Regions from separate parts of the Peribacillus sp. genome, predicted to be linked through region 1. Evidence: riboswitches for the same ligand, from Rfam matches in the RefSeq annotation. Region 1 holds a riboswitch; the other holds the start of a gene.
What was found. Region 1 has a riboswitch for lysine ahead of AC52RT_RS17305 (amino acid permease). Riboswitches for the same ligand answer to the same signal wherever they lie in the genome.
Positions count from the first base shown of each region.

Region 1 (6,725 bases):
AAAATCAATTGTTTCTCCAGCCACAAACCGTTTTGCTCCAAAGCGCAGCCCATATCTTTTAGCTAATTTTGTCATACCTCTATTTTTCGATAAGAACAGAAAAAAATCTCTCATTGCTTTCTCCATATAGCTGCCTCCTGTATCCCTCCCTTTTATAAAGCAAGGGGAAAACTATCGCAAGATTATATTACCATTTATTTAATATAATGGATATATAATTCAAATCTTCAAAAAATATTTATTTTGTATAGTTTTTTTTGACGAGGGGAAAGTAAGAAAGTTCGTTTACTTGAAAAGGAGGATACAAATGCAGAACCAATCATTTGAACAGTCCAATCAGCAGCAAACACAAAGCACCATGGCACAACCTCCGAAGGTTATAACATCTAAGGATGCTCTCTATATTACAGACATGCTTTCATGGAATTTGTCAGCACTTAAAAAAGCCCATTTCTACGCAACTCAGTGCACGGACCCTCAGCTTGTCACGGCGATAAATGAATGTGGACAAATGCACCAAAGACATTATGAGAAAATTCTCTCACACTTGGATGCCGGTCAACAACAACTACAATAGTCTGAGGAGGCTTTCCTATGGATAATCAAAACCAAAATAAAGTTCAGAATCCAGAAACACCAGTACCTAAAACGCCGCAAATGAACGAGCGGGATTTTATCAATGATCTTTTAAGCACAGAAAAGTATATGAAAAGTTCCTATGATACGGCAATTAATGAAGCAAGCCACCAAGAGTTATATCAAGACATTCTTTCTATCTATAATGAAACAGCCGAGATGCAGCGGAACTTATACAATCTAATGTTCCAAAAAGGCTGGTACAGTCTCGAAAAAGCTGAGACTCAGAAAATAAGCCAATCACATCAACAATTTACTGACTACGAAAACCAATTTCCTTATTCTCTTCATTAAAAAGAAAAGGAGGCTTTACGCCTCCTCCTTATTATTCAGTTGATTTATTGCGGTGAGCATCATTCAATTGCTTAATCTCCGCAATCAGCTGTATCATTTCTTGTTTACTGTCTGGATAGATTTGATTCCAATGTTTAACGAGTGCAGGCATGGTTTTTGAAATCTGAGTATATAACGCATAATAACGAACTTTTTCCTTCAATTCTTCCTCGCCGCTTCCAAGTAATAGCTCTGAATATTTTTCGAGGAGTGCGTCAAATTGTGCTTTAAACTGTTCAGTCATCAAATTCCTCCTTTACTAGCTTCAATGATTAAATAGTATGAATGATTGACTAGAATTAGCAAGCCCGACACCTGTTCCGCTTCGCTTCATACAATTGATTATCCGCTGATTTAACATACTTCTCTACACTCTCCATGTCCTGAGGAACAAAAGAAGTTGCTCCTGTACTTACGGTTACATAGGCACGATCAGTTGACACTGAATGCGGTATTCTCAATTTTTCTACTTCTTGTCTTAATCTAGCAGCCAGTTTCGTGCTAGTGTATTCATTCGCATTCGGAAGGATGACCGCAAACTCTTCACCCCCATAACGAAACACCTTTCCTGAATCATTGACCGTTTTCTCCAAGACTTTCGCTATTTTTTTAAGACAAATATCTCCTTCTATATGACCATATGTATCATTAAATTTCTTAAAATAATCAATATCAAGCATAATCAGCGTCATTGTTTTTTTTTGTTTACGCATGTCCTCCCATACGTCATGTAAGTATTCCTCAAAATAACGCCGGTTTGGAATTCCAGTTAACCCATCTGTTAAGGATAGGAGCTTCAACTGATTGTTACGATTTTGCATCTCATTTCTATATTGAAGTAAGAAAGATACTTCTGTAAAAACGATAACTACTTCATCTATTTGTCTCTTCTTTGAAAGAATTGGATTAGTGTGCAGAAGAAGCCATTTCTCTTGACCGCTGCTTTTATGCTTTAAGCCAATCATTTGGTTTTGCATGGGCTGCTCATTCCTTAGTGTTAGAATAGATGGCCGTTTTTCTCGTGCTATAGGTAAACCATATTCATCTATAAGCTCCCAATCATCCATGCTTTCAGAAGGATTAGCAAACAGAATTTCTTTCCCTTTTTCATTAATTGTCGTCATCTTTCCTTGATGATTAAAGGTGGCGGTTCCATAGTGAATAAGGTTATTCTTTTGGTTCTCGGTTTTATATACATGGATTACGCAGCATCCATGTATCAGGCCAACAATAAGCAGGTAAACCAGATGTATGTTGAATAGCAGCCCCATCATAATAATAACTAGTAAACTGATTCCGATTATATAGTTATTTGAACCATGGCTTTTTGAGTATGTATGCATGCTGTAGTCCCCCGGGATAAATTTCTTTTCTACCTATTCCCTTTTTACCAGGACTAAAAACCTATAAATTCAGTTTTTACCTAATTTTAGACTATAAAAACCAACTAAAAAAAAAGCCTATTGCTAATGACCTGAAAAGGTCTTAACAACAAGCGTTTTTTACTAACTATTTGAAGAAAACATGTATTTTTTATAATGATAGCGGATGCTGAAGATCAGTCCCATAGCCATCATATTCCCCATTAGTGAACTTCCTCCATAACTGATAAATGGAAGAGGAATACCCGTAATTGGCAAGACCCCAATTGTCATCCCAATATTTTGGAAGACATGGAAAGTAATCATACTAATCACACCAACACAGAGATATGTATAAAAACGATTTTTCGTATACATGCCAGTTTTGGTTAAATGATATATTAATAAGAAGAATAAACTAATCAAAATACTTGAACCAACAAAACCAAATTCTTCGCCAATTACACTGAAGATAAAATCGGAATGACTTTCCGGGAGGTAGACTTCACGAGAACCGATACCTTTACCCGTCGTTTGTCCTGAGCCAATTGCCAGCAGTGACTTAGTCAGTTGAAAGCCCGTTGTACTCGAATAGTTATACGGATCAAGCCAAGAGTAAATCCTACCGAACTGATATTCCTTTACGCCTAAATATTTTTCTAGTAAGGCAGGCTGTTTCAATACTAAATATAAAATCAATGATCCAATTGAAGCAACCGCCGACACAATCGGCAAAAGTATTTTCCATGATATTCCTGAAATAAACATCATTCCAAGCATGATGGCTATAAACACCATTGAAGTCCCAAGGTCAGGCTGCTGCATAACAAGTGCAAGTGGAACCATTGTAACAATACCTAATTTAATTAACAGCCATAAATCTGTTTTAATTGTTTTTATCATGAATTTTGGATGATGACTAGAGATCGTTTTGGCCAATCCCATGATCAGGAAGACCTTCATAAACTCCGACGGCTGAATGGATCCAAGTGCCGGGATGATAAACCAACTCTTAGCACCATTTCGAACTGGTACGATACTTTCTGGTGCAATAATAAGTAAAAGTAACAAGAATAGTCCAAAACCGTATGCATACCAAGAAATTTTCATTAATTGATCAGAATCTAAAGTTATTACCGCTGCGATAATGCCCACACCCACGGCATACCAGAATATTTGTTTTACTAGAAAGTTTTCCGTATACTGCCCTGTTGTCATAGCACTGTATATGGCGATACAACTAGAAATACATAATAGAAATAAGATAAAAACTAAGGTGTAGTCGATGCGATTTGAAAATCTATTTTGCTGTTCCATTTTAAATCTCCCCTAACAATGCAAGCACTACTTAAAGCCATTTATCCATTATACTTTATCCAAGCAAAATCTCAACTATATCGCAGGATGGATAATATTTCATACCGTGCAAGAAGGTATACATTTTGGTTTTATTTGCTTTTATAATGACCGCGTTGTAGAAAAGCTCTTCATAACGACCATATTACTACCTCTAGAACAGATTGGAAAACCTCCATGACCGTAGTCAACTAGAAAAAAATCCAGCACGGTTATTGTCTAATTGAATGCATTAACGCATAAATAGAATTGCTTCCATATTTATTCATTGCACTCTACTTTAAAGTCATTTATAATTTTAACATAATTAATTTAATACTTCCTCATTAACCGATGAGTTAGAGGCTGCAGCTTATAAAAGTATGAAGGACGAGATTCAATGAAAATTTTTGACTCCTTCAGAAAGGATAAGTTGCCGAAGTTTGGGTATAACATTGTATACCCACGCTGGCGATGTTTTCAAATAGGAACATCTCTGTCACGTTTTTTAACGTGGGGTGCTATCTTCGGAAGGATAAACGGACTGTCAACAGCCGTCGATCTTTTTCGACTGCTGTTTTTTTGTGCCTTTTTTCTTCTAAATATTAAAGGAGTGTTAGTTCAGTGAAGAATTCACAATCATCAAACGGTCAACTACAACGTGGACTGAAAGCACGGCATTTAACAATGATCTCTCTAGGCGGAACCATTGGTACTGGTCTTTTCCTTGCCAGCGGGGGAGCCATTCATACGGCTGGACCAGGCGGAGCATTAGTCGCATATGCAGCAATTGGACTTATGGTTTACTTTTTAATGACTGGCCTAGCTGAAATGGCAGCGTACATGCCTGTCACTGGTTCATTCAGGGTTTATGCTTCACGATTTATTGATCCTTCTTTCGGTTTTGCGATTGGATGGAATTATTGGTATAACTGGGCAGTCACCATTGCAGCTGAGCTTGCCGCTGTTGTGTTGATTATGAAATTTTGGTTTCCAGACAGTCCGTCTCTTCTTTGGAGCGCGCTTGCTTTAATTATAATGTTTTTGTTTAATTACATGTCTGTTAAAGGATTCGGTGAAGCAGAATATTGGTTTGCTCTTATTAAAGTCATAACCGTTATCATCTTCTTAATTACCGGTATATTAATCATTTTCGGAATCATGGGTGGAGAAACAATCGGTTTCTCTAACTTTACAATTGAAGGTGCACCATTTAACGGCGGATTTTTCACCATTCTTGGTATCTTTATGGTGGCTGGCTTCTCATTCCAAGGAACAGAACTTCTAGGAATTGCTGCCGGAGAAAGTGAGAATCCAGAAAAAACAATCCCTAAGGCCATCAACTCCGTTTTCTGGAGAATTATCTTATTTTATATTTTAGCGATCTTTGTCATCGGAATGATTATTCCGTATACAGACGCTCGTCTTCTTAGTGAAAACGTTGCGGTTAGTCCATTCACACTCGTGTTTGAACGAGCAGGACTTGCCTTCGCAGCTTCCTTAATGAACGCCGTTATCTTAACATCTGTTCTTTCTGCTGGTAACTCTGGAATGTATGCATCAACACGGATGCTATGGGATCTTGCACGGGATGGGAAAGCCCCTAAGTTCCTTGGTAAACTAGATAAGAGAGGCGTTCCAGTTAATGCACTAATTATGACAAGCCTTGTTGGTACCCTTGCCTTTTCTACTACCCTCTTTGGTGATGGTGTGGTATACGTCTGGCTCCTAAATGCTTCTGGTATGGCCGGGTTTGTCACGTGGGTAGGTATCGCTATTGCTCATTACCGTTTCAGAAGAGCCTATGTAGTCCAAGGAAGAGATTTAAACGATCTTCCCTATCGGTCAAAGCTATTCCCAATTGGCCCTATATTCGCTCTAGGCGTCTGTCTCGTTGTTATATTCGGGCAAAACTATGAAGCCTTTACCGGTGGTTCAATTGATTGGTTAGGGGCAATCAGTGCATATATAGGCCTGCCTTTATTCTTTGTACTTTGGTTAGGCTATAAATTCATCAAAAAAACAAAAGTAATTCCTTTAGAAGAATGTGACTTTACTACAGAAGAAAAATAATAATGCGTACAAAAACCAGCCTCCCAATTTTGGAAGGCTGGTTTTTGTAAAATCAAATATATCTGAACAGGGCTTCCGCACAAGAAAGTAGCTGTTGCGCACAGCACATACCTGTTTTCGCACAAAAATGAGCTCGAAGCGCATCTGAAACCATCTCACTAATATGCCCGCGGGAAAACCCGTTTTACTACAGAACTGAATTCTTCATACATACCTGAGAGTGGTTTTCCATTCCTCACATCTCTTGCATATTGATCCATTCGCTTAACAAAGTTAGGACTAGTGGAAATGTAAACATGTTTGACTGTACGATCTGCTTCTCTCACTTTTTTGGCTATTCTCTGCTTTACCTCTTTAGAAAAACGCGTCTGTTTATCATCTGTAAGCTGTGCGGCAACATATGCCTGATCCCCAACCACGATTACCGTTGAACGTTTAATCTCTTTCAAATCATTCAGGCTTTTAGAAATGTCTTCTGACAGGCGCATATCTTTTCCGTTAGTATTGTCTCTAACTCCCGCATCATTTGTATTAACATTTCTCGGCGTTATATAATCTCCGTTTCTAACTTGATTTACATTAGGTGTATTAGGGTTGTCTCGATTATTCATCCCTACATCCGTATTCTGGTTATCATTATTGGCTGAACATCCTCCAATAAATATGGCCATTACACTACTAGCTATAATTGCGGCAGATTTTCTCATCATTTTCACTCCTCTAAGTTGATACAGTTATTATCCGCCGTATCAATTGATTTATTCTTATGGAGTAAAAATGATCATGCCTTAATTAGAGGAGGTAACTTTCAACCCTATAATTCCAACCAATATAAATCCAACAAAAACTAAACGAGAAACACTTCTTGGTTCATTAAAAAGAATGATTCCCATGATTACGGCACCCAATGCGCCAATACCAGTCCAAATTGCATAAGCAGTTCCAATTGGAAGCGTCTTAATAGCTGCTGAGAGAAAATAAAAACTA
Region 1 covers NZ_JAZVJO010000522.1:5,203-11,927, reverse strand. Annotated here, with positions in the region: partial or broken gene AC52RT_RS17335 (proline dehydrogenase family protein) at 1-126, opposite strand, end outside; gene AC52RT_RS17330 (hypothetical protein) at 308-577, shown strand; gene AC52RT_RS17325 (spore coat protein) at 595-930, shown strand; gene AC52RT_RS17320 (DUF2573 family protein) at 962-1,213, opposite strand; gene AC52RT_RS17315 (GGDEF domain-containing protein) at 1,269-2,312, opposite strand; gene AC52RT_RS17310 (FtsW/RodA/SpoVE family cell cycle protein) at 2,475-3,647, opposite strand; lysine riboswitch at 4,018-4,197, shown strand; gene AC52RT_RS17305 (amino acid permease) at 4,290-5,738, shown strand; gene AC52RT_RS17300 (YhcN/YlaJ family sporulation lipoprotein) at 5,897-6,445, opposite strand; gene sugE (quaternary ammonium compound efflux SMR transporter SugE) at 6,527-6,725, opposite strand, start outside.

Region 2 (3,640 bases), on a different contig from region 1:
TATCTAAGATGTTAAGAAGGAGGCAGCCGATGAATCAAAGAATGAAGGATAAGCTTGCAATTCTTCCTGACCAGCCTGGCTGCTATTTGATGAAAGACAGGCAAGGTACGATTATCTATGTCGGGAAAGCAAAAGTGTTAAAAAATAGAGTTCGTTCTTATTTCAATGGGTCGCATGATGGAAAAACCCTAAGGCTTGTTAATGAAATCGAGGATTTTGAATATATCGTTACCTCATCGAATATTGAAGCGTTGATATTGGAACTGACGTTAATTAAAAAGCATGATCCAAAATATAATGTGATGTTGAAAGATGATAAAACGTACCCGTTTATTAAACTGACTGCTGAAAAACATCCAAAATTAATTATTACTAGAAAAGTAAGAAAAGATTCAGGAAAGTATTTTGGACCTTATCCGAATGTAATTGCTGCTAATGAAACAAAGAAGCTGCTTGATCGAATATATCCTTTGCGAAAATGCAACACGCTGCCAGATAGGGTGTGTCTCTATTATCATTTGGGGCAATGTCTGGCACCTTGTGTCTTTGATGTGCCGCAACAAGAGTATAAAAATATTGTGACGGATATTACTCGTTTCCTAAACGGCGGCTATAAAGAGATTAAAGCTGAACTGACAGAGAAAATGCATGCTGCAGCTGAAGCTCTTGATTTTGAGCGGGCTAAAGAGTACCGCGATAAAATTGCCCATATTGAGATTACAATGGAAAAGCAAAAGATGATGTCTACTGATTTTACCGATCGTGATATTTTCGGTTATGCCTTTGATAAGGGCTGGATGTGCGTTCAGGTGTTTTTTGTTCGTCAAGGGAAGTTAATTGAACGAGATGTTTCTTTATTCCCTATTTATGATGAGCCGGAAGAAGAACTTTTGACCTATTTAGGTCAATTTTATACGAAACCTAACCATTTTAAACCAAAGGAAATTCTTTTGTCAGAGGCTGTAGATGGTGAGATGGCTGAAAAGTTACTACAAGTAAAAGTTATTCACCCGAAACGTGGTCAGAAGAAGGATATGCTGCAGCTGGCAAATAAAAATGCTTCGATTGCACTTCAAGAGAAGTTCTCTTTAATTGACCGTGACGAAGAACGAACGATTAAAGCAGTGGAGAACCTTGGTCAAAGGTTAGGAATCTATACACCTCATCGGATAGAGGCTTTTGATAATTCAAATATACAAGGAACTGATCCAGTTTCTGCACTAGTGGTATTTATTGATGGAAAGCCTGAAAAACGTGAGTATCGGAAATATAAAATTAAAACGGTATCGGGTCCAGACGATTATGAAACCATGCGTGAAGTCGTCAGACGAAGATATACTCGAGTATTAAAAGAAGGATTACCGCTTCCAGATTTAATCATCATTGATGGAGGTAAAGGTCATGTGGATGGTGTTCGAGATATTTTAGAGAATGAACTGGGACTTGAAGTTCCTCTGGCGGGTCTTGTAAAGGATGAAAAGCACCGTACATCCTCACTGATGATTGGCAATCCTCTTGAAATCATACCATTGGATCGGAGCAGTCAGGAATTTTATCTGCTGCAAAGAATACAAGATGAGGTGCATCGATTTGCGATTACATTCCATCGACAACTTCGCGGGAAAAGCGCCTTTCAATCTTTACTTGATGAGATCCCAGGTGTCGGAGAAAAACGTAAAAAGCAGCTGTTAAAGCATTTTGGATCGGTAAAAAAAATGCGCGAGGCTGGGGTTGCAGAGTTTTTGGAGGCAGGAATGCCGCAGAGCGTAGCTGAGGAAATTGCAAGAAAATTGCAAGAATAGTGTTGAACCATTTATATCCCTATGCTATAATTCAGTATGAATTTATAAGTATTTACCAATTTAATGTGTTGATAGAGGTGCGAGATTCATTAGTATAGACTTGGAGAAGTATGAGCTTCCGTGAAAAGTCTAGAAAGGGAAAATCGCCGAAGCAGTTGAGTGCTCATCCACTCAAAGTGCTGGTCTGTACATTTAAGAGATGGCAGATTGTCAGAATGAAAAATTCTGGAGAGCTATCTCACTGTGTTAGCCGTATTCTTTTACGATATCACAGCAATGAGACTCTTCTCATTGCTGTTTTTTTGTGGCTATTTTGGAAACTAAAATAAGAGAGGGTGCAGCATGATATGGGGTTGATTGTTCAAAAATTCGGCGGGACTTCAGTAGGAAGTATAGAAAAAATTAAAAATGTAGCTGATCGAGTAATTGAAGAGGCTGCAAATGGAAATGACGTAGTCGTCGTTGTATCAGCAATGGGCAAAACAACCGATGAGCTTGTTTCCATGTCATACGATATAACCCAACGGCCATCGAAGCGGGAAATGGATATGTTACTTACTACGGGCGAGCAAGTAACGATTGCCTTTCTTACAATGGCGTTGATAGAAAAAGGGCAGGAAGCCATTTCCTTAACAGGCTGGCAGGCAGGGATTAAATGTGAAGCAGTGTATGGAAATGCACGGATTTTAGATATAGATACAGAAAAAGTACAGAATAGTTTGAATGAGGGGAAAATTGTCGTCGTTGCCGGATTCCAGGGGCTGGCCGAAGATGGGGGAATAACTACGCTTGGGCGCGGCGGATCTGATACGACGGCAGTAGCTCTTGCAGCGGCGTTAAAAGCAGATCGGTGTGACATCTATACAGATGTTACGGGGGTATTTACTACGGATCCTCGGTATGTGAAAAACGCAAGAAAACTTAATTCCATTTCATACGATGAAATGCTGGAACTAGCAAACCTAGGCGCAGGTGTTTTACATCCAAGAGCCGTTGAATTTGCCAAGAATCATCATATACCGCTTGAAGTCCGCTCGAGTACAGCACAAGAAAAAGGAACAATGATAGAGGAGGAAGCAACGATGGAGCAGAATTTAATTGTTAGAGGAATTGCATTTGAGGATCGAATTACACGAGTCACGATTTATGGATTAGCTGGAAGTCTCGGAACATTATCTACAATTTTTACTACACTCGCAAAGAACCAGATAAATGTTGATATCATTATTCAGAGTATGACAGAGCAAGACATGAATAATTTATCATTTTCTATTAAAAGCGAAGATGTCTCAAACCTGCTTGAGGTGCTAGAAGCTAATAAAGAAACAATGCCGTTCCAAAGAGTTGAAACAGAATCCAATCTGGCTAAGGTTTCAATTGTCGGTTCAGGAATGGTTTCGAATCCGGGTGTAGCAGCAGAGATGTTTGCTGTCCTTGCTGAAGCGAAGATTCAGATAAAAATGGTCAGTACTTCTGAAATCAAAGTATCGACCGTAATCCATGAGAAAGAAATGGTTACAGCTGTTGATGCCTTGCATGAAGCGTTTAGACTGGATGAACGTAAACCGTTAGAAGTATTGTAACATAATTTTTTTGCAAAAAAGATTCCCTTTGGCTGTCATAATTTTCTTGACAGCCTATTCGTTTTTCAATTCAAAAAAATGCCATCAATTCAACTAGATGAATTGATGGCTATCGTACCATGTTTATTGAATCGGATCTTTTAAATCCAACTTAACTAAGAAGGAAACTCTGCCGGCTCTTCGTTTGGGTTCCTCAAGAGCTTCCGCGCTGAATCCTTTTTGTAAGCTGATTTGTTCGGCAAGAAATCCTGCTTC
Region 2 covers NZ_JAZVJO010000247.1:67-3,706, reverse strand. Annotated here, with positions in the region: gene uvrC (excinuclease ABC subunit UvrC) at 30-1,802, shown strand; lysine riboswitch at 1,867-2,046, shown strand; gene AC52RT_RS07740 (aspartate kinase) at 2,150-3,385, shown strand; partial or broken gene AC52RT_RS07735 (DUF2507 domain-containing protein) at 3,509-3,640, opposite strand, start outside.
Region 2: it holds a riboswitch for lysine, as region 1 does, so the genes downstream of both, AC52RT_RS07740 (aspartate kinase) here and AC52RT_RS17305 (amino acid permease) in region 1, are expected to answer to the same signal.